Regions from separate parts of the Caloramator sp. ALD01 genome, predicted to be linked through region 1. Evidence: predicted binding sites of a transcription regulator. Region 1 holds the regulator's gene; each other region holds the start of a gene.

Region 1 (6,022 bases):
GATGTTGCAGCAAGCTTTCAAAGAGCTGTTGTAGAGATATTGACTGAAAAGGCAATACTTGCAGCAAAAAAATATAAAATGAATACAATTTGTCTTGCAGGTGGTGTTGCAGCAAATTCTAAGTTAAGAGAGGCATTAGCAAAAGAATGTAAAAAAGAAGGAATTAATTTTTACTATCCACCAATTAGTTTATGTACAGATAATGCTGCAATGATAGCAAGTGCAGGGTATTTTAATTATAAGGCTGGACTTGTGTCGAATTTAGGGCTTAATGCATATCCTTCATTAAAAATAGGACAAAGATTGTAGAATTTGTGGATATTATGGATATGTTAACATATTATCTGTGGATAAAGTGGATAAATCTGCAAAAGCTTCACAAAATAACCCACAAAAGCTGTGGATAATATTGTGGACAATGTGGATATAACTTAATTTTTTGAAAAAAATAAAGATAATTAATTTTAGATTATCTTTATTTTTTATTGTATTATCGCAATTACATAAAAAGGAAATGAATAAGTAAAAGAAGAAATGAAGAGAAAATGATAGAAAAAAGTCAAAAAAGTACAAAAAAAGCTTTTATTTTAACAAAAAATGTTATATCATATAATTAGTCTTTTAGAAAAAATCTATAATTTTTGTGTTGAATTAGGGGGAAGTCGAATGGATTTTGATAAATACTTCCAAAGAGGTGTTAGGTATACCCTAATTAACACCGACGATGATTATGCTTACGATGTGATTGCAGAGTTCATATCTTGGGGAATTAGAAATAATAGAAAGTGTTATTATTTTGTCGATAGAGATGTTCTAACAAGCCTTGATTTTTATTTAAGACAGGCAAATATGGATATGATTGAACTTATTGCAAGTAATAAATTAATAGTTCAATCTTCTCAGCTTTTCTTTGCAAACAACAACATAAATTCAGCATATCAAAACATCAAGGATATGGCAAAGGATGCAGTTATGGATGGATATGACGGCATAGCGATAATTTCCGATAGAGAAGCCTTTTGTCATAGTGATTATGATGAGGAATTTTTATATAACTATGAAAAGGAATTAAACGATATATTTGAAAAATATCCAGTTTCAGCTATAAGCTGCTATAATATAGACAAATTTGGTGTTGATGCCCTTTTTGCAATAACACACTTAAATCCTAATTTTATATATAAGAACAATGATGAAGTATATGTTCATATAAATGATGAAGGCTTTTTTACAAAGGAAGAAACTTTAGGAATTGTACAGGAATTTTTAAAGAAGAGAGAAAAGGTAATAAGAGAAAATAAGGTATATAAATTTATAAGCAAATTATCTGGAGAATTGTCCTATAAAAAGGATGAAGGCGAGATACTTGAGACAGCATTAAGCATAATATGTAGCTCTATTTCAGCAAATAGAGGTTTTGTTGTACTATTTGAAAACAATGATTTGCCAAAGGATTTTAATTCTGACTATGTAATATCTTATAATATTACTGATGATATAGTAAATACATATAAACAGCATATTGAAGGTGGAACTTATAATCCAAAGGTAACTTTTTCAAAATTAAACTGTTTAGTATATCATACTAAAGATATATCAGGGCCAATAAAGGATGTTATGCAAAAGAACAATATATTGTCTTGTATAACAATTCCTATAAAGTTTGATGAAAATATACTAGGATGTATGTGGCTCTCAAGTCAAGACAAGTATTTCTCCTTTGAAGACAGCTCTGAGTTTTTATATATGGTATGTCAAACGATAGGTAAAATGCTTGTGGAATTTAGAAGATATAAAAAGATACAGGACAGTTTAATTCAATCAAGAAAGATGCAGGCATTAGGAGAGCTAACCGGTGGTATTGCCCACGAATTTAACAATATATTAACTCCAATATTAGGATATATACAAATTCTAAAAAATAACATAGACGACCCTATACTTAATAGATATATAGAACTCATTGAAGAAAGTGCAAAGGATGGGGCAAAAATAGTAAAGAGAATACAGGAATTTTCAAAGCCAAAACACAAGGAAAAGGAGCTTTGTGATATAAACAGGATTATTATTCAATCTGTTGAAATTACAAAACCAAAATGGACCTATGAATCCCAAATAAGCAAAAAGAGTATTGAGGTTAAATTAGATTTAAAGGCAAAGGGATTTGTTGAAGGCACAGCTACTGAGCTTAGAGAAGTATTTGTAAATATAATTTCTAACGCCATAGATGCTATGCCAAACGGTGGATTTTTGCATATAGAGTCCTTTAATAAGAAGGGAAATATAGTGGTAAAAATAAAGGACACTGGAGTTGGTATGACTGAGGAAGTTAAAGAGAAGATATTTGAGCCCTTCTTTACAACAAAAAATGAAAGAGGAAATGGACTTGGGCTTTCTATTGTTTACTCAATAATTAAGGAAATGAATGGACATATAGATGTATCAAGCCAAGTTAATGAAGGAACTGAGTTTGAGATTAAACTACCTGCAAAGGGTGCAGGATTAAGCAGAGAACATCTTAATGAAAGTTGTGAAGAAAAGCAAATTTATAAAATATTAGTTATAGATGATCAGGAGCCTGTTGCAGAGGCAGTATCAGAGATGCTAAAGAGTCTTGGACACGACTCGGTTTATGTAGTTGATGATGAGGAGGCCCTTAAACTAATAGAAAAATATGATTTTGATGCAGTAATGTGTGATCTTGCTATGCCAAATTGCACAGGTGCTGAGCTTTCAGAAAAAATAAAGAAGATGAAGGAGATACCAGTAGTTCTAATGACAGGATGGCTTGGTAATCTCAATGATTCCGATAAGAAATATATAGATGATATAATACAGAAGCCCTTTTCAATTGAAGAGCTTAAAGATACAATTCAAAGAATATGCAAAAATAAAGTGGGCAATTAGCCCACTTATTCTTTAAATAATTCAGATTCATTTAGTCTATAGCTCAATATCATTAAACTTTCGCTTAGATGTACATTTTCTACTATAACATCATCTGGTGCATTTAAATCCGTTGGAGCAAAGTTCCATATACCTTTTATTCCATTTTTAATCATTATGTCTGCAACCATTTGTGCGTGCTCCTTTGGAACACATATAATACCTATATCTATTGGATTTTCCTTAAGGTATGTATCTAAACAATCTACATCCTTAACTTCAATATCCCTGATTTTAATTCCAATAAGCTTTGGATTTTTATCAAAAATAGCCTGTAGATGGAATCCTAACCTTTCAAACTTTGCATAGTTTGCAACAGCTTGACCTATATTACCTGCACCAACAATTATTGTTTTATAATTCTTATCAAGTCCAAGTATTTTTCCTATTTGGTCATATAAATCCTTAACGTTGTAACCATATCCCTGTTGCCCAAAGTCACCAAAACAGTTTAAATCCTGTCTTATTTGAGAAGCTGTAAACCCAATTCTTTCTGAAAGCTCCTTTGAAGATATTCTATCTATATCTTTTCTTAAAAGTTCACCTAAATACCTATGATATTTTGGCAATCTTCTGATAACTGCCATCGAAATCTTAGTTTCCTTTGCCATAAAGCTTCACTTCCCATCCTTATAATTTTCCCCTATCATATATGTTATAATATGCAAGAATTAATGTCAATTACCTAAAAAGTATTGCTTTAAATATGGGTTAATATTAAAATTAATCTGTTAGGCTATTTTAAGTTGAGGTGAAAAAATGGCAATTCTTTATGTTAACAATATAAAAAAGTCCTATGGAGTAGATGTAGTTTTAGATGGTATAAACTTAATAATAAACGAAGGCGATAAAATCGGATTTGTTGGAAGAAATGGTGCAGGTAAAACTACTCTTTTTAAAATAATAACAGGCAGCATAAAGCAGGACGAGGGTGAAATAATTCTTCAAAAGGGAAAAACTCTTGGGTATCTTTCGCAAAACTTAGACATAGATGAAAATCTTACTGCCTTTGAAGAGGTTATGAAGGTATTTTCAGATATAAAAGAGATAGAAGAAAGAATGAGGCAGATTGAAGAGGAGCTTTCAGATCCAAATTCAGACCACGAAAGGCTTCTAAAGGAATATGGAAGGCTTCAGGTGGAATTTGAAAATAGAAATGGATATAGCTGTGAAAGCTATGCAAAGGGTGTACTTATTGGACTTGGACTTCTTGAGGAGGAAATAAGCAAAAAAATTTGCTATCTATCAGGAGGACAAAAAACAAGAGTAGCTCTTGCAAAATTACTTTTAAAGAGTCCGGATGTTCTTTTATTAGATGAACCAACCAACCATCTTGATTTAGGAGGAATAGCTTTCCTTGAAAATTTCCTTAAGGAGTATAGGGGAACAGTGCTTATTATTTCTCACGATAGATATTTCCTCGATGTAATAACTAATAAGACGGTTGAAGTTTTAAATGGTAAAGTAGAAGAATATGGAGGAAACTATTCTTATTTCATAAAGGAAAGAAAAAATAGAATAGAGCAGAGGGTAAAGGAATACGAATTAAAACAGAAGGAAATAAAAAGGCTTGAAGAGATGATAGAAAGGTTTAGGTCCTTTAATCGCGAAAAAAGCATAAAACAAGCAGAGAGTAAAGAGAAAATGTTGTTAAAATTGGAAGAAAATTTAGGAGATAGACCAATAACCTATGAAGAAAATGTAAGGATAAGTTTTGATACAAGAATAAAAAGTGGTAATGACGTTCTCCAGATTGAAGAACTGTCTAAATCCTATGGAGAGAAGGTTCTTTTTAATAATATTAATTTAATGATTAGAAAAGGTGAAAAGGTTGCACTTATAGGAGAAAATGGACGTGGAAAAAGCACACTTTTAAAAATAATAAAGGGCGAAGTTCAGCCTGATAGTGGATATATAAGGCTTGGTAGGAATGTAGAGATTGGATATTATGATCAAGAACAAAGGGACTTAAATCCCGAAAAAACAATATTAGATGAAGTTTGGGATGAGTTTCCACAAAAAACAGTCAGAGAAATAAGGAATGCACTTGCAGCCTTTTTATTTAAAGGAGACGATGTGTTTAAAAAGATAAAGGATTTATCAGGCGGTGAAAAGTGTAGGTTAAATCTACTTAAGCTTATGTTGAAGAAGGCCAATTTTCTACTTCTTGATGAGCCTACAAACCATTTAGATATATTAACAAGGGAGGAACTTGAGGATACCCTTTTAGAATATGACGGAACTATTTTTGTAATATCCCACGATAGATATTTCCTAAATAAAGTTGTGCAAAAGATATGCGAGCTTGAGGAGAACAGTATTGTTGAATATCTCGGAAACTACGATTACTATATGGCTAAAAAGAATGCAAAGGAAGATGAAATAGTAGTTAATGAAGAAGGAAAAACAAAAACCCAAATAGAGAAGGAAAAGAAAAAGTTAAAGCAGGAAAGGGATAAGATTAAAAATATAAAAAATGAAATTAAAAAAGTAGAGGCAGAAATAGAGAAAAAAGAAAAAAACATAGCTGAATTAGAAGAGGAACTTTGCAAAGAGGAAGTCTATACAAATCCTGATAGGACAAGAGATATAAATCAACAAATAATTAATTTAAAGGATGAATTAGAAAAGTGTTATGAAATATGGGAAGAGCTTTTAGCAAATATTGAAGAATAAAGAAAGCACCTAATTATGTGTAAATGGTAGCTTTAATTAGGAAGTTACACATAATTTAGGTGCTCTTTTATATTATAGTGAACTTAAAGTTGATAGAAAATTATGAAAATATTATAATAAATATGGGGAATATAAAAATGTTATTGATTTAACAATGGGGGGATAATATGGAGAACATATCTTTTGAAAAAAGGGACAATATTGCAGTTCTAAAGATTTCTCGTCCAAAATTCCTGAATGCATTAAATTCCAATACTCTACTTGAACTTGATAGTATTATTGAAGATGTAAAAAGGGATAAGGACATCTACGTTCTTGTTATAACAGGTGAAGGAAATAAGGCCTTTGTTGCAGGAGCTGACATAAAAGAGATGTCTAATATGTCTGTATTTGAGGCAAG
Region 2 (6,022 bases), on a different contig from region 1:
TATTTTTTCATGGCACTCATTAAAAATTTAAATTATCATTACATTTTTAATCCTTTACTTACTTCAACTTTTGCTGGTATTCTCTTTAATGCTAAATAATACATAAGACCAATACATACTGCCCCGCCAACAATGTTACCTAAAGTTGCAGGAATTAAATTTTGTATCATTGAACCAATTGATATATGGGATAATTTTTCAGCTGTAAAATGCCCTACTTCTGCATAGGCTGGGTTAGTCTTTGCAAATAGGCCTATTGAAAAATAATACATATTGGCAACACAGTGTTCATATCCTGCAACAACAAAGGCCATAATAGGAAACCACACAGCAAATATCTTATGTATAATATCCTTTGCACCATAAGACATCCATACTGCTATGCACACTAATATATTACATAGTATACCACTTGTAAAGGCTCTATAAAAGGGTAAACTTCCCTTATAGGCTGCAACCTTTAATGCATAGGCCCCAAGTTTTCCTCCGTTTACATCAAGTCCACCTGAAGCAAATATCAAATATGCTATTATTATTGAACCTATTAGATTGGCAAAATAAACAAAAAACCAATTCTTAAACATCTTTTTAAGCTCTACTTTACCATCAACAACACCAATTAACATCATTGTGTTGCTTGTAAAAAGTTCTCCTCCCCCAAGTAGTATCATCATAAGTCCAACTGGGAAAACCGTACCTGCTACCAGCTTTGCTACACCAAAGTTTTCTATTGAATGGCTGGCAACAGCAGAAGAATAACCACCAAGTGCAATAAAAGCACCACCAATAATTCCTAAAATAATCATTTGCAAAGTCTTAAGCTTTGATTTTTTTACACCAGCAGCAATTGTTTCATCAACAATTTCATTTGGTACTAACATTCTTTTTTCCATACAGCATCTCCTTTCTATTGATAAAATTATAACAAGGGAGAGAACCTCCCTTATTATAACCTATTTATTCTTACAGTGCAAACCTTTAATTCCGGTTCCTTTGTAACTTCATCCAATGCTGTATTAGTTAAAGTATTTGCTTCCTTAAAGTGGAATGGCATAAATACTACATCCTCTTCTATTCTCTCTGTAACCTTTGCTCTAACCTTTACACTTCCTCTTCTTGATGTTACCTCAACCATCTCTCCATCTTTAATTCCAAGCTTTGAGGCGTTCATTGGGTTTATTTCCACAAATGGCTCACCAACTATATTCATTAAACCTTCATTCTTGCCTGTCATTGTCATAGTATGATAATGATATAGAACTCTACCAGTTGTAAGTATCAAAGGATATTCAGAATCTGGTGTTTCTGCCGCCGCTTTATAATGGGCTGGTTTAAACAATCCCTTACCCCTTGCAAATTTTTCTACGTGAAGTATTGGTGTTCCACTATGATTCTTATCTAAAACAGGCCACTGTAGTCCCTTTTCCTCAATTCTTTCATAGTCTATACCTCTATATTGTGGAGTAAGCTTTGAAATCTCCTCCATTACATCCTTAGATGAATTTAGGCTGCATTCATACCCTAATCTTATCATCAATTCCTTAATAATTCTCCAGTCCTCTCTTGCTTCTCCTACGCTATTTATTGCCCTTCTAACCCTTTGCACTCTTCTTTCTGAATTTGTAAATGTTCCATCCTTTTCAGCAAAGCTTGCAGCAGGTAGAACAACATCAGCAAGTTTTGCAGTATCTGTTAAAAATATATCCTGAACAACAAGGAATTCTAAAGATTTTAATGCTTCCTCTACGTGCTTTATATCTGGGTCTGAAACCATTGGATTTTCTCCCATAATATAAAGAGCCTTTACTTTTCCATCGTGTGCAGCTTTGAATACTTCAGGAACAGTCAATCCAACCTTATCTGAAAGTTTAACTCCCCAAGCCTCTTCGAATTTTTCAAGGTTTTCCTTTACAAATACTTTTTGGTAACCAGGGAAGACATCTGGTAGACATCCCATATCACAAGCTCCCTGAACATTATTTTGTCCACGAAGAGGATTTACTCCACAGCCTTCCTTACCAATCTTACCACAAAGCATTGCAAGGTTTGCAACTGAATAAACGTGTTCTACTCCTGATGAATGTTGAGTTATTCCCATTGAATATACTATACTTGATTTTTCGCTCATTGCATAAAGTCGTGCTGCTTCTTTTATAAGCTCGGCCTTCACTCCTGTTATCTCTTCTACCTTCTCTGGAGTATATTGCTTTACTATCTCTACAAGTTCATCAAAATTTTCACATCTTTCTTCAATAAACTTTTTATCCTGAAGACCCTCTTCAATTATTACATTCATCATAGCATTAAGTAGCACGACATTAGTTCCAGGTTTTAGCTGCATAAACACATCTGCACCCTTTGTTAATTCTATTTCTCTTAGGTCTGCTACAATAATCTTTGCTCCATTTAATTTTGCTCTTTTTATATAGGTTGCTGTAACAGGATGTGTTTCAGTAGTATTTGAACCTATTATAAATATACAGTCTGCCTTCTCAAGTTCTCCTATACTGTTTGTCATAGCACCGCTTCCAAAGGTTGTCGCAAGACCTGTAACCGTTGTAGCGTGGCAAAGTCTTGCACAGTGGTCTACATTATTCGTTCCAATCACAGCCCTCATAAACTTTTGAAACATATAGTTATCTTCATTTGTACATCTTGCAGAAGCAAATCCTGCAATACTATCTGAACCATACTCATCCTTAATCTTTTTAAGCCTTGATGCAACATAATCTAATGCCTCATCCCACTCAACTTCAACAAATTCTCCATTTTTCTTTATAAGTGGCTTCTTCAATCTATCCCTATGGTTTATGAAATTGTATGCAAATCTTCCCTTTACACACATAAGCCCTTTATTAGGCTCTGAAAAACAAGGTTCTACTCCCACAACCTTGTCATCCTTTACAAGTAGATACATCTGACATCCAACACCACAGTAGGAACAGGTTGTTCTAACCTTTTTAACCTCCCAAGCTCTATACTTGTCCCTCTTTTTAACAGTTAGAGCTCCAACTGGACATACTGCAACGCAGTTACCACAGGATACACAGTCAGACTCATATAATTTTCTATCAAATGGAACTGCTATATGAGTATAAAATCCACGTTTTGCAAAACCTATGGCACCAGTACATTGAAGTTCATTACATACCCTAACACACTTTCCACAAAGTATACATTTATTTTGATCACAAATATAAAATTCATTGCTATCATCCAATTCATATTTTATTTTTTCTCCACCATACTTGTCCTCTTTTATGTCATATCTATAGCAGTAATCCTGTAATTTGCAGTCTCCAGCCTTTTCACAGGTTAAACAATCTAATGGATGGTTTGAAATTAAAAGTTCCAACACAGTTTTTCTTGCCTCAATAACACTCTTTGACTCAGTATGTACTACCATCCCCTCCTGAACAGGAGTTGAACAGGATGCCAAAAGGCTTTTTGCTCCTTCAACCTCAACAACACATATTCTGCAAGCACCGTGGGGCTTTAATCTTTCATCGTGACATAGAGTTGGAATATCTTTCCCAAGCAATCTTGCAGCTTCAAGTATGGTCGTTCCTTCTTCAACTGAAATTTTAACTCCATCAATGGTTAGGTTTATCATATAATCCCCCCTAAATACTTGTTAAATAGTTAACACACCATAAATATTTTACCTCTAATTTTAATTTTTCGCATTATTTTTTATTGTATTTATATTTTATATTAATTTAATTTAACAAATATTTGTTGATATTAGTATAAAAAATAGGGGGGAGACATTGACACTGCAATATAGAACTATTTCTAACAAAAAAGCTTAGAATTGCTAAAGCCGCAGAATGGATGCCCAAGAAGTCCTTTATGGGGTTAATCAATATATAACTTTTTAAACAGCCAAAAAGTTATTAACTTTGTATATTCCTTTTTTTATAAAAAAAATATAAAATAGTAAAAGACACTATATTTTGAAGGGAGAAATAAATATGTTATTTTCATACCTAAAGAGCTTTAGCCAAATAGTAGTACACGGAATCAAAGAAAATAAAATAAGAATAAACAAGAATACCAGAATAAAAATATTTCAAAAGGACATAAACCACGAAATACAAAGAATTAACCTTTGTGGAGACGACATATGTATAAACATAAAAGGTCATATTGATATTAAAAAGCAATGCCATATTTTAATAGAAGGATATTTGCTTAACGTAAATTACTCTCCTCTATTTAAAACAGATGAATTTAATCTTATTTATGCCTATGATGGTCCGCTGGGATATATTTATAATAAAGAATTTACAGAGTTTTATGTTTGGTCACCTGTGGCAGAAAAAATAAACCTTCTACTTTATAAAAATTTTGACCCAACTATAGATGAAGAACCCGAAGTATATGAAATGAAAAAATTAGATAAGGGGGTTTATTACACAAAAGTCAACGGTGATTTGGATGGAATTTTTTATAATTATGAAGCCTTTGTATTTGGGAAAAGAAACATTGTAGTTGACCCATATGCCTATGCAGTTGGAGTAAATGGACTAAGAGGTGCAGTAGTTGATTTAAAATCAACAAATCCTGAAGGGTTTGAGGAAGATAGGTATATTAAATTAAATGCAAACGTTGACGCAATAGTTTATGAGCTCAGTATAAGGGATTTTACAATTGATTCTACAAGTAGTGTAAATCTTAAAGGAAAGTTTTTAGGCCTAACAGAAGAAAATACAGCCTTTGAGGGAGTACAAACAGCCCTTTCCCATATAAAGGATTTTGGTATAACCCACGTACAAATAATGCCTATGTATGATTTTAGCTATAAAAGTGTTGATGAAAAATACCCTCTTGATAAATATAATTGGGGGTATGATCCTCAAAACTACAACTGTCCAGAAGGTTCCTATTCAATAAACCCATTTTCACCAAAGAGTAGGATAATAGAACTAAAAAAATTAATTCAAAAACTACATAGCATTGGAATTGGAATTAATATGGACGTTGTATATAACCATATGTATGAAGCACAGCAGACACATTTTGAAGGATTAGTACCAGGTTATTATTTCAGAAAAAATCTTGATGGAAGCTTTATAAATGGAAGCGGTTGTGGAAATGACACAGCATCTGAAAATTATATGATGCGAAGATTTATAGTAGACTCTGTAAAATATTGGACTAAAGAATATCATATAGATGGATATAGATTTGACTTAATGGGGCTTCACGATGTAGAAACGATGAACCGTGTAAGAGATGAAGTATTAAAAATAAATCCATATGCAATGATATATGGAGAGGGCTGGAATATACCAACAGGAATAGAAGAAGAAAAAAGAGCTATACAGAAAAACTCAAGTAAACTTTTAGGAATAGGATTCTTCAATGATACAATAAGAAATTCCGTTCGTGGTAGTGTATTTGAATATAAGGAAAAGGGGTTTGTAAGCGGAGCCTCAGATCTTGAAGATACAATAAAGGAATGTGTAAAGGGACTTCCTAATCTTTATGTAACACCTTGCCAAAACATAAACTACATATCCTGCCACGACAACCATACTTTATGGGATAAACTTAATATATCTAATGCAAAGGATAGTTTTGAAGATTTAAAAAGTATGCATAAATTGGCCTACTCCATTGTTTTAACATCACAGGGTGTACCCTTTATTCATTCTGGAGATGAATTTTTAAGAACCAAAAAAGGTGTTGAAAATAGCTACAACGCAAAGGATGAAATAAATAAGGTGGATTGGAGTCTTAAGGTTAAAAACATTGATGTTTACAATTATCTAAAGGGACTTGTTAATTTTAGAAAAAAACACCCTGCCATAAGAATGAAGGATAGAGAACTTATAGAAAAACACATTGAATTTTTTGAAACACCTAAAAATACTGTTATGTTTATGCTAAAGGACTATGCTAATTATGATAGTTTTAAGGATATAATTATAATTTACAATGCAAACAATAATACAGTAAAGCTTAATCTTCCTGAAGGCAATTGGTACTTATATGTAGATAAAAACAATATATACGA
Region 3 (6,022 bases), on a different contig from region 1:
ATCCAGACAATTCATATGAAGAATTAGAAAAACTAACTCGTGATGCAGAGGAAGTATTACAACTTCTTGGATTACCATATAGAGTTGTTCTAATTTGTTCAGGTGACTTAGGATTTACTGCAGCAAAGAAATATGATATAGAAGTTTGGATGCCAAGTTACGGAAGATATGTTGAAATATCAAGCTGTTCAAACTTTGAAGATTTCCAAGCAAGACGTGCAAATATAAGATTCAAGAAGGATGCAAAGGATAAGCCAAGATATGTGCATACACTAAATGGTTCAGGTGTTGCAGTAGGAAGAACTGTTGCAGCAATACTTGAAAACTATCAACAAGAAGATGGTTCAGTTATCATACCAGAAGTATTAAGACCATATATGGGTGGAATAGAAAGAATAACAAAGTAATTATAAAAATAGGAGTAGCAACTAAAAGGGCTACTCCTATACATTTATGCTATATATTTATCATTGCATAAAATGAAAGGTGATTATATAATAAATATTGTCGATGGGCAATTAAGACAAAAACAAAAAATAAAATTAAAAAGATGTTGACAACAAAGTAAGTCGCTGATATAATAATAAATGTCCGATACGGAGAGGTGGTCGAGCTGGTTTAAGGCACCGGTCTTGAAAACCGGCGTAGGGGTGACTCTACCGTGGGTTCGAATCCCACCCTCTCCGCCATATAAAAACTATCAAGTAGGCAACATGGAGAAGTACTCAAGTTGGCCGAAGAGGCGCCCCTGCTAAGGGCGTAGGTCGGGAAACCGGCGCGAGGGTTCAAATCCCTCCTTCTCCGCCATAAAAGCCGCACAGGGTGCGGCTTTTATCCTTCAAAAAAAGAATATGCGTCCGTAGCTCAGTTGGATAGAGTAGCTGGCTACGAACCAGTTGGTCGGGGGTTCGAGTCCCTCCGGGCGCACCAACAAAAGCCTTGAAGAGCATATCTTCAAGGCTTTTGTTATTGGTGGTTAGGTAAAAAAGCAAGCTTTTGACAACAAAATGACAACATATAGATATAATTTATGAAACACTTTAATTCTTAGAGAACAAAAGTATATAAGCACCTTTTGTTCTCTTTTTATTTTAACATACCTTCTAATATAGGTTTGCTTGGCACAGAAACTTCAGAATTGCTTGGAATGATGTAAACTTGATCTCCAGAGGTTAAAAGAGGAAAAATAATTATGCTTCCTGTCCATAAACCTATTTCATCCGAAACAAGGGTAAGTGGGAAACCATATCCTCCAATGCCTGCAATCCCAACGAATCCATCATAACCATCATAGTTCCCTAATAGAGAAGGATTTGGAAGATTTACTCCTGTAATTACAAGAAGGTGCTGTCCATTTTGTTGTTTTTGAACCATAGCTGAGCCAAATGTATTTTGCATAGAAGGATTTATAGGTTTTAATAAATTACAAGATGGCAGTTTAAGTGGTACGGGTACACATAGAACATCTCCAGGGAAAATTATATTTGGATCTGGAATATGAGGGTTATTCCAAATAAGAAGATCTATTGGAACCCCTATATTTTGAGCTATCTTTGAAAAGGAATCCCCTGATTTTATAGTATATTTTTCATATCCTATAGGACAGCTCTCTGGTACTCTCCCAACACCAGGTGGAGGCTGTATAGGTACACACAGCACATCTCCTGGGGATAATTTATTCGGATCTTTTATATGGGGATTTTCTACTATTAAAAAACCAACAGTTACATTAAAACGTTTTGCAATTTTCTCAAGTGTATCCCCTTTAACAACAGTATATCTTTGAAAACCTATACGACATCTTTCAGGAATTTGTGCACGTGTTTTATTATCGATATCATTTTTCAAAGTATCATCCCTCTAATTATACTTATATAATTAGAATATGAAAAAATAATTATATTTGTGCTAAAGACAAAATCTACCTTTTTATTATAATTATAATTTTGTTCTATCCCAACAACAAAATTTAAAATAATAGTAGTAATTCCTAATATAAAAGTAGTAATCCAAATGTTTTTATGAATTTTTTAATTTTCAAGTTTTGTTAGTATTAAACAGAGTATAGCAATTGATAGATATAATGGAATAAGTGCAGGAATAAAAATATCTTTTAAAAAAAGCAATATTGCACCTAATAAACAAATTATTGAAAATATTATTTTTATGATTGTAATGAACTTTTTCACCTTTTCCTCTCAACTTAAAAATTATCTGTTAATGAATCAATATATTCTTTTGCATCTTTTAAATCTGCTCCAGTAGTTTTCATATATAAATATATTGCTTTACTTTCTCTATTTGCTAAAATTAATTCCTTAATTTTAGTATTTAGGTTGTTTAGTTCTTCTTCGGTTAAATTAGATTTGCTTTTAGTGTAAGTCTTAATAAAGTTGAATAAAAAGAGAATAAAATTAATACCCCAAATAATACTTAAAAATATCTTTTTAGTTATCATAAATAGAATGGTACATATAAAAGAACAAATTAACATAATTATATTAATTTTTTGAGACAACAAAATCACTCCTTTCATATATATCTATGCAAATTATACAATAAATGTATAAAAAAGTATATAAAAATAAATTTTTCAAGGTAATAAAAAATAAGTATAATTTATATATAAATATAGGGAGGGATTAATATGGATAGAGAAAAAATGCTTTTAGAACTTGAAGAGTATTATGAAGCAGCAGGATTTAAAGATATTTATATCAACAAATTAAAGGATATGACAGATGAAGAATTAACTGAGCTTTACATAAATATATTTAATAATGAAGATAAAGAAATTCCATTTTAATATGATGGGGGATGATTATCATTAAAAGGGTAAACTATAGGAAATTAAAAAGAGATTTGTTAGACTATGTTGGACCATCTGGAATATGGCCACTTATAGGAAGTGTTGATAGTGCAGATGAAGAAGAACTTTTAGAGATTGCAGAAGAACTTGGATATGATGTGTCAGATTATATTTTAGAGGATGAAGATTTTGATGAGGATGAGATAGAGTGGTGAAAAACAGCCTTACAAAAGGCTGTTTTTATGTTTATGTATATAAGTAAATATTATTATTTGATGTTGAAGTAACAAAAGGGATTAGAATAAGATAAATGCAATGTGTAACAGCCTTTTAAAATAAGTATCTTATAGAAAAATGAGCAAAATAAGGTAAAACATCTTGAGATGTGAAAAATGCTTGTTATATGAGTAAATGAAATAGATATACTAATTGCAATTAATATTAGGATGAATATTTAAAAAGGGAAAGATGATAAAATGTAGAATATATAAATTATGAAAAATACATATAGAAAGGAATTAAAGATGCCACAGTTTATATACAATGGAGAAGTATTTGAATATAAGATAATAAAAAAGAAGAAAAAGACAATAACAATTAAAATAACAAGAGAGGGGGAGGTAGTTGTAACCTCTCCTATATATGTAGATGATAGGTATATTTTAAATCTTGTTGAAGGTAAAGCAGAATGGATTGTACAAAAACTGAAGGAAATAGAAAGGATAAAAAAAGATACAGGAAGTATAGAATATAAAAATGGAAGTAGAATAGAATATCTTGGAACAAAACTTATCCTATGTATTTCTGAGGATAATGTGGATAAGTTAAAGATTTATAAGGAAGAGGATAAACTATATATTAAATTACCAAAGGCAAAAGAGAGTTTTTTCACAGAAGAAATGTTAAAAAAAGAGATTATAAAATGGTTAAAGGAAGAGTCTAAAGTAGTGCTTAAACAAAGGGTTGAGTTTTTTAGTCAAAAATATAACCTTGTTCCTAATAGAGTAGTGATAAAAGAGCAAAAAACAATATGGGGAAGCTGTTCGAGCAAGGGTAATATAAACCTTAATTGGAGGCTTATACTGGTTCCACTTGATGTGCTTGATTATGTTGTAGTACACGAACTTTGTCACCTTAAGCATCACAACCATTCTAAAAAGTTTTGGGACTTGGTTAAAGAAATTATGCCTGATTTTGAAAAGAAAAAGATGTGGCTTAAGGAGAATGGGGGGAGGCTTTTTAGTTATTAACCTGAAATCCATTAAAAATACTAAAGTTTAAATAAATCTAAACGGAATTGGATGAGTTATTAATATATAACTATTATATATAAAATGTAAGGTGTAATATTTAATATTTTTTTCTTATATACAAAAATAAATTTTGTAGCCGTTGCTACAGAATTTATTTTTTATTTATGCTATTTTCAAAATAATAAAAAAATTATAAGGGGGTTTGTTTATGATTAAACTTATCGGTATTTTAATTATCATCATTGGTTTTATTCTAAAATTAGACACTATTGCTGTAGTTGTCTTTGCAGGAATTATAACTGGACTTGTTGCAGGAATGTCATTTAATGAAATTATGAAGACTTTAGGTAGTGCCTTTGTTACAAATCGTTATATGTCAATATTTATAATTACTCTACCTGTAATAGGTTTATTAGAGCGATATGGATTGAGGGAGAGAGCAGCATATTTGATAAGCAAGATAAAGTCAGCTACAGTAGGAAGATTAACATCACTTTACTTAATAATTAGAACATTATCAGCTATGTTTGGATTAAGAATAGGTGGACACGTTCAATTCATTAGACCTTTAATACTTCCAATGGCACAGGGTGCAGGTGAAAGTCGTTATGGTGAAATGCAGGACGAAGATAAAGAAACAATAAAAGGTCTTGCAGGAGCTGTTGAAAACTATGGTAATTTCTTTGGACAAAACTTTTTTGTTGCATCTGGTGGCGTACTCTTAGTAGTTGGAGTTATGAAGGAATTAGGTTACAAGATAGAAGCAATTGATGCAGCAAAGGCAGCATTACCTATTGCATTAATAATAATGGTAGTTGGTACTTTACAATTTTTATATTATGATAAGAAGTTCGATATGAAATATAGTTCAAAAATGAGAATAAAAAATGATATAACTAAAAATGTATAAATTGGGGGGATAAATATGTTAAAAGATACTTTAACTGAATTACTATATGTATTTTGTGGTATCATAGCATTTTATTCAGTTTATGTAACACTAAAGGATAAAAGCCATCCATCAAGAATTCCGACAGCATTATTTTGGGGTATTTTAGGAGTAATATTTTCATTTAGCAGAATAGGAATGTTGTGGGGAAATAAAAATATTAAAATTGACGATACAGTGATAGGATATTTGATAGTTTTACTTGCTGTTTTATCAGCTCTAAAATTAGTTAAGTATAATAAATTTAATGAATCAAGTAAAGAATTTAAGGCTGAAATGGCAAATAAAATTGGAAACAAGATTTTTATACCTGCCTTAGCTTTAGCAATAATAGCATTTATAGTTGCTCAATATTGGACAAAACAATTAGGCTCATTAGTTGCATTAGGTATTGCGGCATTAGTAGCACTCATAATGGCTATGGTTGTAACAAAAGGCAGCACTAAAGAAGTGGCAGAGGATTCAAGAAGATTATTAGAACTTGTTGGACCAGTTAGTATGTTACCACAAATATTAGCAGCTCTTGGATCAGTGTTTACAGCAGCTGGAGTTGGAACTGTAATTGCAGATGGTATTAAAGGATTTGTACCACAAGGAAATATTTTAGTTGGAGTTATAGCATATTGTGTAGGAATGGCTTTATTTACAATGATAATGGGAAATGCTTTTGCAGCTTTTGCAGTTATAACTGCTGGTATAGGTGTACCTTTCGTAATTGCTCAAGGTGCAAATCCAGTTATTGCTTCAATGTTAGGACTTACAGCGGGATATTGTGGAACATTAATGACACCAATGGCAGCAAACTTCAATATTGTGCCAACAGCAATTCTCGAGATTAAAGATAAAAAGTATGGTGTTATTAAATATCAAGTACCGGTTGCAATTACTATGCTAATAATTCATATTATATTAATGTATGTATGGGCATTTTAATATTAATTTCGATATGAGGTGATTATATGAAAGTTCTTATTACAGGATTTGAACCTTTTGGAGGAGATGTCATTAACC
Region 4 (6,022 bases), on a different contig from region 1:
GTATAAATTGATCTACATACTTTGAAAGTTCGGCATAATCATAAGCACCTGTCCAGCTATTAGTTAAGCTGTCGTATGTTTTGGCAGGGACAGAGATACCTATTATATATCCTTGTGGTTTTAATGCAGTATAAAGCTCCTTCATAAAGGTTGAAAGATAGCTTCTGTCGTAGTAGTAAACTCCTTCAAGGTCTATGTTTACACCTTTATAACCATTTAGTTTTAGTGCATTGGATATATTATTTATAAGAGCTTGTCTATTTTGTGCATTTTCAAGTAGCTGCTTTGCTATGTCACCACTGAAGTTATTACTTACCATTGCAATAGGAACTATTCCATTGTTGTTTGCATAATTAATTTGTTCAGTTGGAACTAAACCTGATATATTTCCAAGTCCATCTGTTATATATGTGTGTGTAATTACTGTGTTTAAAAGTGAAGTATTGTTTACCATAGAATTATAGGAGGACTTGTCCCCACTGTAATAGTAGGTTGTAAATCCAATAACCTGCTTTTGATTATTAATAACAATATTCTGAGTAGTTACTTTTATATGAGCAGAATCACCTGATGTGCCATAGGTATTGTAGGCACGAACAAAAAACCAATATACTGTAGCAGGTTTTAAATTTGTAACTTTATAGCTTGTTGCTGAAGTAGTTGCGATTTGTGTGTAGTTTGAATCATTTAGAGTTGCCATAAATACTTTATAGCCTGTTGCACCTTGACAACTTGTCCAAGTCAAAGTAACTTCGCTTGTTGTTATACTTGATGCACTTATGCTTGAAGGTGCAGCAGGAGCTGTTCCTTTTCTTACTTTTGCAAAGGCTGTTACAAAACTTGTAAGTGTAAAAATAAAAAGTATGATTGATAGAATCAATTTTTTCTTATTTGTCATATACTACCCCCCTAAAACTTTATATATTATTTATCGTAACGAATAATTACAAAGTTTAAATGTAATTTATGGGTATATTACCAATGAAAAAGTAGTTTAAAACTTGAAAATAATTATATTTTGTGTCAAAATTAACCTATATAGACGTATAAGGAGGATTATGATGGATAATATAATTTCAGTTGAAAATTTATATATGGATTATGGAAGTGGGGATGTATTAAAGGGAATTAGCTTTGAGGTGCCAAAGGGGCAGATTGTTGGATATATTGGTCCAAATGGTGCTGGTAAAAGTACAACTATTAGAATATTTTTAGGAATGACAAGTGGATATAGAGGTACTGTTAAAATTTTTGGTGAAGATATAAGGGATAAATATGAGTATAAGAGAAGAATAGGTTATGTTCCAGAAATTGTTGAATTCTATGACAGCCTAACTCCAGTTGAATATCTAAATTTTATAGGAAGTATATATGGACTTGAGGAAAATAAACTCAATAAAAAGATAGACGAGTTACTAAATATTTTTGACCTCTATGAAGTAAAAAATACAAGGATTTCATCCTTTTCAAAGGGGATGAAGCAGAAGCTTGCAATAATCTCATCAATAATACATAACCCAGATTTAATATTCTTTGATGAACCAATTACAGGCCTTGATGCAAATAGTGCAATGGTCTTTAAAGAAATGATGCAGGCATTAAAAAATGAAGGCAAAACCATATTTTACTCATCCCATATTATGGAGGTTGTAGAAAAGGTAAGTGATAGAATACTTCTTTTAAATGATGGTCAAATTGTAGCAGATGGTAATTTTGAAGAACTTAAGGAGAAGGTATTAGGAAGCAGCCTTGAGGATATATTTAACACATTAACTGGATTTACAAACCATTCAGAGGTTGCAAATAGACTTGTTGAGGTAATTAATTCGTAAATGAAGGTAGATGATATGTAAATTATTGTATTTAAAATTGAATTTTTGATTAATGAGGTATTATTTTAGGCGTGTTTATGCACGTCTTTTTATATAAAGATTTTTAGAAAACGTTAACTATAATTTACATATAAAGTTATTTACCAATATTTACTTTAACAAAATTTTCTGATACAATAAAATTGTAATAATTATTACAAATATTTTTAAAATTATAGCGACCAAGTCGTATAAAGGGGGAATTATATGTTTTTATTTGAACCGTTATCATTTGCACAAATAGTTATGGGGGTTGTTGTATTAATTGCACTTATATTAATTAATGAAGTTGCTCGTAGAAGTAAGTATGTTTCAATCTTCTTATTCATTATTCTTCCAATTATATTAACCTTTACAGTATGGCCTAAAACAGCAGGAGAAGGTTCAAGTGTTGGAACTTGGTTCCATTGGGCAAAGGTATATTCTGCACTTGCAGGATGTATAGGATTTATGGCAATTAGGTATAACAAGAAATTGCAAACAAATAAATATGCTTTGATGTTCCCACCATTTATACTTTCACTAAATATTATGGAGGCAGTAATAAGAGATTTTCAATGTTACAGCTATAATGGGCTTGTTGATGGAGTTACAATAATTGGTGGTCCTTGGAACATAATGAATGGCATAGCAGGAATACTAAATATTATAACCTTATCAGGTTGGGTAGGTATAGTAATTAGTAAGGATAAAAGCCAAGATATGATTTGGCCAGACCAGCTTTGGTTTTGGATAATTGCATACGACCTATGGAACTTTGCATATGTATATAACTGTGTTTCAGACCATTCATATTATGCAGGACTTGCATTACTTCTATCCTGTACAATCCCAGCCTTCTTTATAAAAAAGGGAGCTTGGCTGCAACACAGAGCACAGACCTTAGCTACTTGGATGATGTTTGTAATGTGCTTCCCAAGCTTTGTTGATACTTCAAAGTATGCAGTAAAATCCTCCCATAGCACAACAGCATTATTTGTTGTAAGCCTACTTGCATTACTATCCAACATAGCGGTATTTATTTATCATTATTATAAAATATTCAAATTTAAGAAGAATCCATTTAAAGAAGAGGTACACAGTGACCTTAATTCCTATAAGGTTGTATTAAAGAGTAATAATTTAACAATGTAAACAAAAAGCATCTGAATTTCAGATGCTTTTTTAAATAAGAGCAATATCATTTATAAATAATACTATGTATGATATTGTTATTATGATGGAGGATGAAACAAAATTTTCTTTATGATATAATTAAGATACAAGATAAATATAGAGTTGGCAATATGTCAAATATACATATATCGCACAATAATAACGATATAATTTTAAAATATATGGCAGAGGCATTTAAAGATACGACTTTAGAATTTTTAGGTATTAAACTTCCCAAAATAAAGTCAGTAATACCAACAGATTTACCAATAATTGATGTAAAAGAAGAGGTTATGGATTTTGTGTTTTTGTTAGAAGATGATTCGTTGTTGCACTTAGAATTTCAAACAACTTATAAAAAGGATGATTTAATTAGGTTTAACTTATATGACTTAAGGTTATATAAAAAGGAAAGAAAACCAGTTAGAACTATTGTTATTTATTCAGCAGACATTAATGATGATAATATAATTACAGAATTAAGGATAGGTCCTAACAATCTTTATAAAGTAGAAAAAATTCTAATGAAAAGATTTGATGGAGATAGAACTTTAGAACATTTAAAAAGTGTAATTTTGAGTGAAAAAGAATTTACTGAATTAGACAAGTTAAATTTAATATTTTTACCTTTGATGAAATCAAAAAAAGATAAAAATGAATTAGCGATTACGGCTGTTGAACTTGCTAAAGAAATAAATGATAAAGATTTAAAAATGTTTTGTATATCAGCAATAATAGCTATTTCGGATAAGTTTATAGATAAGGAATATATAAATAAATTGAAGGAGGTGTTTGAAATGACTAAAGTTGGTTATTTATTAAAGCAGGAAGGTATTCAACAAGGTATCCAACAAGGAATAAATGAAGGTATAATAAAAGCAAAAAAACAGGATATAGAAAAATTCTTGAATAAAAAATTTAAAGAAGATTTGCACGAGATAATATTTTTGATAAGTAAAATAAATAATATAGAGGCGTTAGATAAAATATTTGATTTAGCTATAGATTGTATAAACTATGAAGATTTTAAAAATGAGATTATAAAAATACAACGTGAAAATATGTAAAAAAACCCACCCATTATAAAAATGAATTTTTAATGGGTGGGTTTTTTTAGCATTTATATTACTTATACCTTATTTTAGGTTGATTCATTTTTTCATAGGGTATAAAATATAATTAACTTGAAAAATTTTCAAATTATTGGGGTGATATTTTGTTTGATAAAATTGTAAATGAAATAAAAAATAACAAAAGGGTTATATATCTTGCACCAACAAGAGAGCTTATAGAATTTGTTAGAGGTGAAATTTTAAAAAGGGCAGGTAGCTTATACAATGTAGATGTTATAACCTTTGATGACTTATCAAGAAGGATTTCTAAAAATCATTTAGGCAGTTCTGAATTAATCACCTATGAGGCTTCCCTTGTGCTTGTTGAAGAAATATTAAAGGAGCTTGGAGAAGAAAAGATTAAATACTTCTCTAAAGTCTATGATAAAAAGGGATTTGCAGTAAATGCACTTAATGCAATAAGAAGCATAAAAAGGGAATATGTTGATATAGATGAGTTTAAGGAAATTATAAATTCCATAGGGGATGAAGTATTAAAAAGAAAAACAGAGGATTTAATAACAATATATACAGCATATCAAGAAAAATTAGCCGCATTAAATCTTATAGATATGGATGATATAATAAAGATTGCAGTAGAAAATGTAGATAAAACTACATACTTTGAAAATGTATCCTTATTTATAATCGATGGATATATAGATATATTTAAAAGTGAAAAGAAACTACTTGAAACTATAAAAAACAACTTTGCAGAAATTGAGTTTATATATCATCTTCCTTTAAATGTCCCTTATGTATATGATTTTGCAGGAAGAGAAGCTTTAGGATTTGCAAAGGAATTAAATTTTGAAATTAATGATGATGATTTTTTAAATACAAAATATAGATACCTTGCCGAAACACTATTTACCGACAGAGCTTTAGATGAGACTTTTGATGTTAAAATACTTGATGCTCCCTGCATTGAGGATGAGGTAAGGCAGGTAGCTTCAAACATAAAAGAAATATACAAAGAAAAAGGTATTGAGCTTGATAAAATAGCATTAATAGTTCCAGATAGGGAAGAATACGAGGATACACTTCTTGAAATATTCAATGAATATGGAATACATATATCCCTAAGCGATACTGAACTTCTCTCTAAAATACCATTTATAAAAACTATTATGGCACTACTTAGACTCAAAAATGAAAGATATAACAAGAACCTTTTACAGGATATAGCATCAAGTCCATATTTATTAATATCTGAAAGATATGATGTTTTAAAGGTTTTAGAGAGATATTTTAAGAGAAAAGATACAGTTACTTTCCTTGAAAAACTTCCAGATGAATTTAAGATTAAAAATGAAGATGAAGAGGTACAGAGAGAATACACAGAAAAAATATCAAAATTAAGAGATAACTATGTTAAGTTTGACGATATTATAAATAAAAAATTATCAAAATTAAAGAATAAGGCAAGTTTTGAAGAATACAAAAGGGCAGTAGTAGATATTTTAGATGAATTTGATATAAAAAAGAGCATAGTATATCTGTATAAAAAAGAAAAAATATCCCAGGAAATAATGCTACGCGACCTAAAGTCTCTGTTTGGTTTTATTGAAATGTTAAATAATCTTGGTGAAGTATATAAATATCAAACTTCAAAAATAGATTATACAGAGTTTTTAGATATATTAGATGAAAATATAACTACTACCACAGTTACTTTAAGCCCTAAAAAGAGTTATGGTGTCAAGGTTTTAACTCCAGATTTAATAAGAGGAACAAGCTATGGCTATGTATTTATAATGGGGCTAAATGAAGGAAAATTCCCTAAAATATCAAAGGCAGCAGGCATATATACAACAAGAGAAAAGGAGATAATTTATAAGAAGGGTGTAAACTTTGGAAGCAGCATATTTGAGATGGAGAAGG

Evidence for each region. Region 1 encodes Rex, which represses fermentation and respiration genes when NADH is low (regulators of the CRP and FNR family bind a similar motif). Its sites were predicted from a motif close to ATTGTTAANNNNTTAACAAT; they were not measured.
Region 2: a site for Rex is predicted at 3,631-3,650, ahead of fdhF (formate dehydrogenase subunit alpha). Genes of this name have one in related genera too.
Region 3: a site for Rex is predicted at 4,232-4,251, ahead of A3M9_RS0110520 (DUF969 domain-containing protein). Genes of this name have one in related genera too.
Region 4: a site for Rex is predicted at 2,014-2,033, ahead of A3M9_RS0106505 (DUF5692 family protein). Genes of this name have one in related genera too.

Annotation. Positions count from the first base shown of each region.
Region 1 is NZ_AXAA01000017.1:829-6,850, reverse strand. It holds gene tsaD (tRNA (adenosine(37)-N6)-threonylcarbamoyltransferase complex transferase subunit TsaD) at 1-309, shown strand, start outside; gene A3M9_RS0108065 (ATP-binding protein) at 667-2,907, shown strand; gene A3M9_RS0108060 (redox-sensing transcriptional repressor Rex) at 2,913-3,557, opposite strand; gene abc-f (ribosomal protection-like ABC-F family protein) at 3,706-5,622, shown strand; gene A3M9_RS0108050 (short-chain-enoyl-CoA hydratase) at 5,790-6,022, shown strand, end outside.
Region 2 is NZ_AXAA01000016.1:47,615-53,636, forward strand. It holds gene A3M9_RS0107965 (formate/nitrite transporter family protein) at 39-893, opposite strand; gene fdhF (formate dehydrogenase subunit alpha) at 947-3,613, opposite strand; gene pulA (type I pullulanase) at 3,975-6,022, shown strand, end outside.
Region 3 is NZ_AXAA01000033.1:7,784-13,805, forward strand. It holds gene serS (serine--tRNA ligase) at 1-407, shown strand, start outside; tRNA gene A3M9_RS0110475 (tRNA-Ser) at 599-689, shown strand; tRNA gene A3M9_RS0110480 (tRNA-Ser) at 716-807, shown strand; tRNA gene A3M9_RS0110485 (tRNA-Arg) at 854-930, shown strand; gene A3M9_RS14275 (LysM peptidoglycan-binding domain-containing protein) at 1,087-1,848, opposite strand; gene A3M9_RS0110500 (hypothetical protein) at 2,204-2,518, opposite strand; gene A3M9_RS14675 (hypothetical protein) at 2,648-2,806, shown strand; gene A3M9_RS0110510 (hypothetical protein) at 2,818-3,024, shown strand; gene A3M9_RS0110515 (M48 family metallopeptidase) at 3,304-4,059, shown strand; gene A3M9_RS0110520 (DUF969 domain-containing protein) at 4,274-4,972, shown strand; gene A3M9_RS0110525 (DUF979 domain-containing protein) at 4,988-5,944, shown strand; gene pcp (pyroglutamyl-peptidase I) at 5,971-6,022, shown strand, end outside.
Region 4 is NZ_AXAA01000010.1:45,386-51,407, forward strand. It holds gene A3M9_RS0106495 (glycosyl hydrolase family 18 protein) at 1-898, opposite strand, end outside; gene A3M9_RS0106500 (ABC transporter ATP-binding protein) at 1,059-1,832, shown strand; gene A3M9_RS0106505 (DUF5692 family protein) at 2,079-3,005, shown strand; gene A3M9_RS0106510 (hypothetical protein) at 3,158-4,093, shown strand; gene A3M9_RS0106515 (PD-(D/E)XK nuclease family protein) at 4,243-6,022, shown strand, end outside.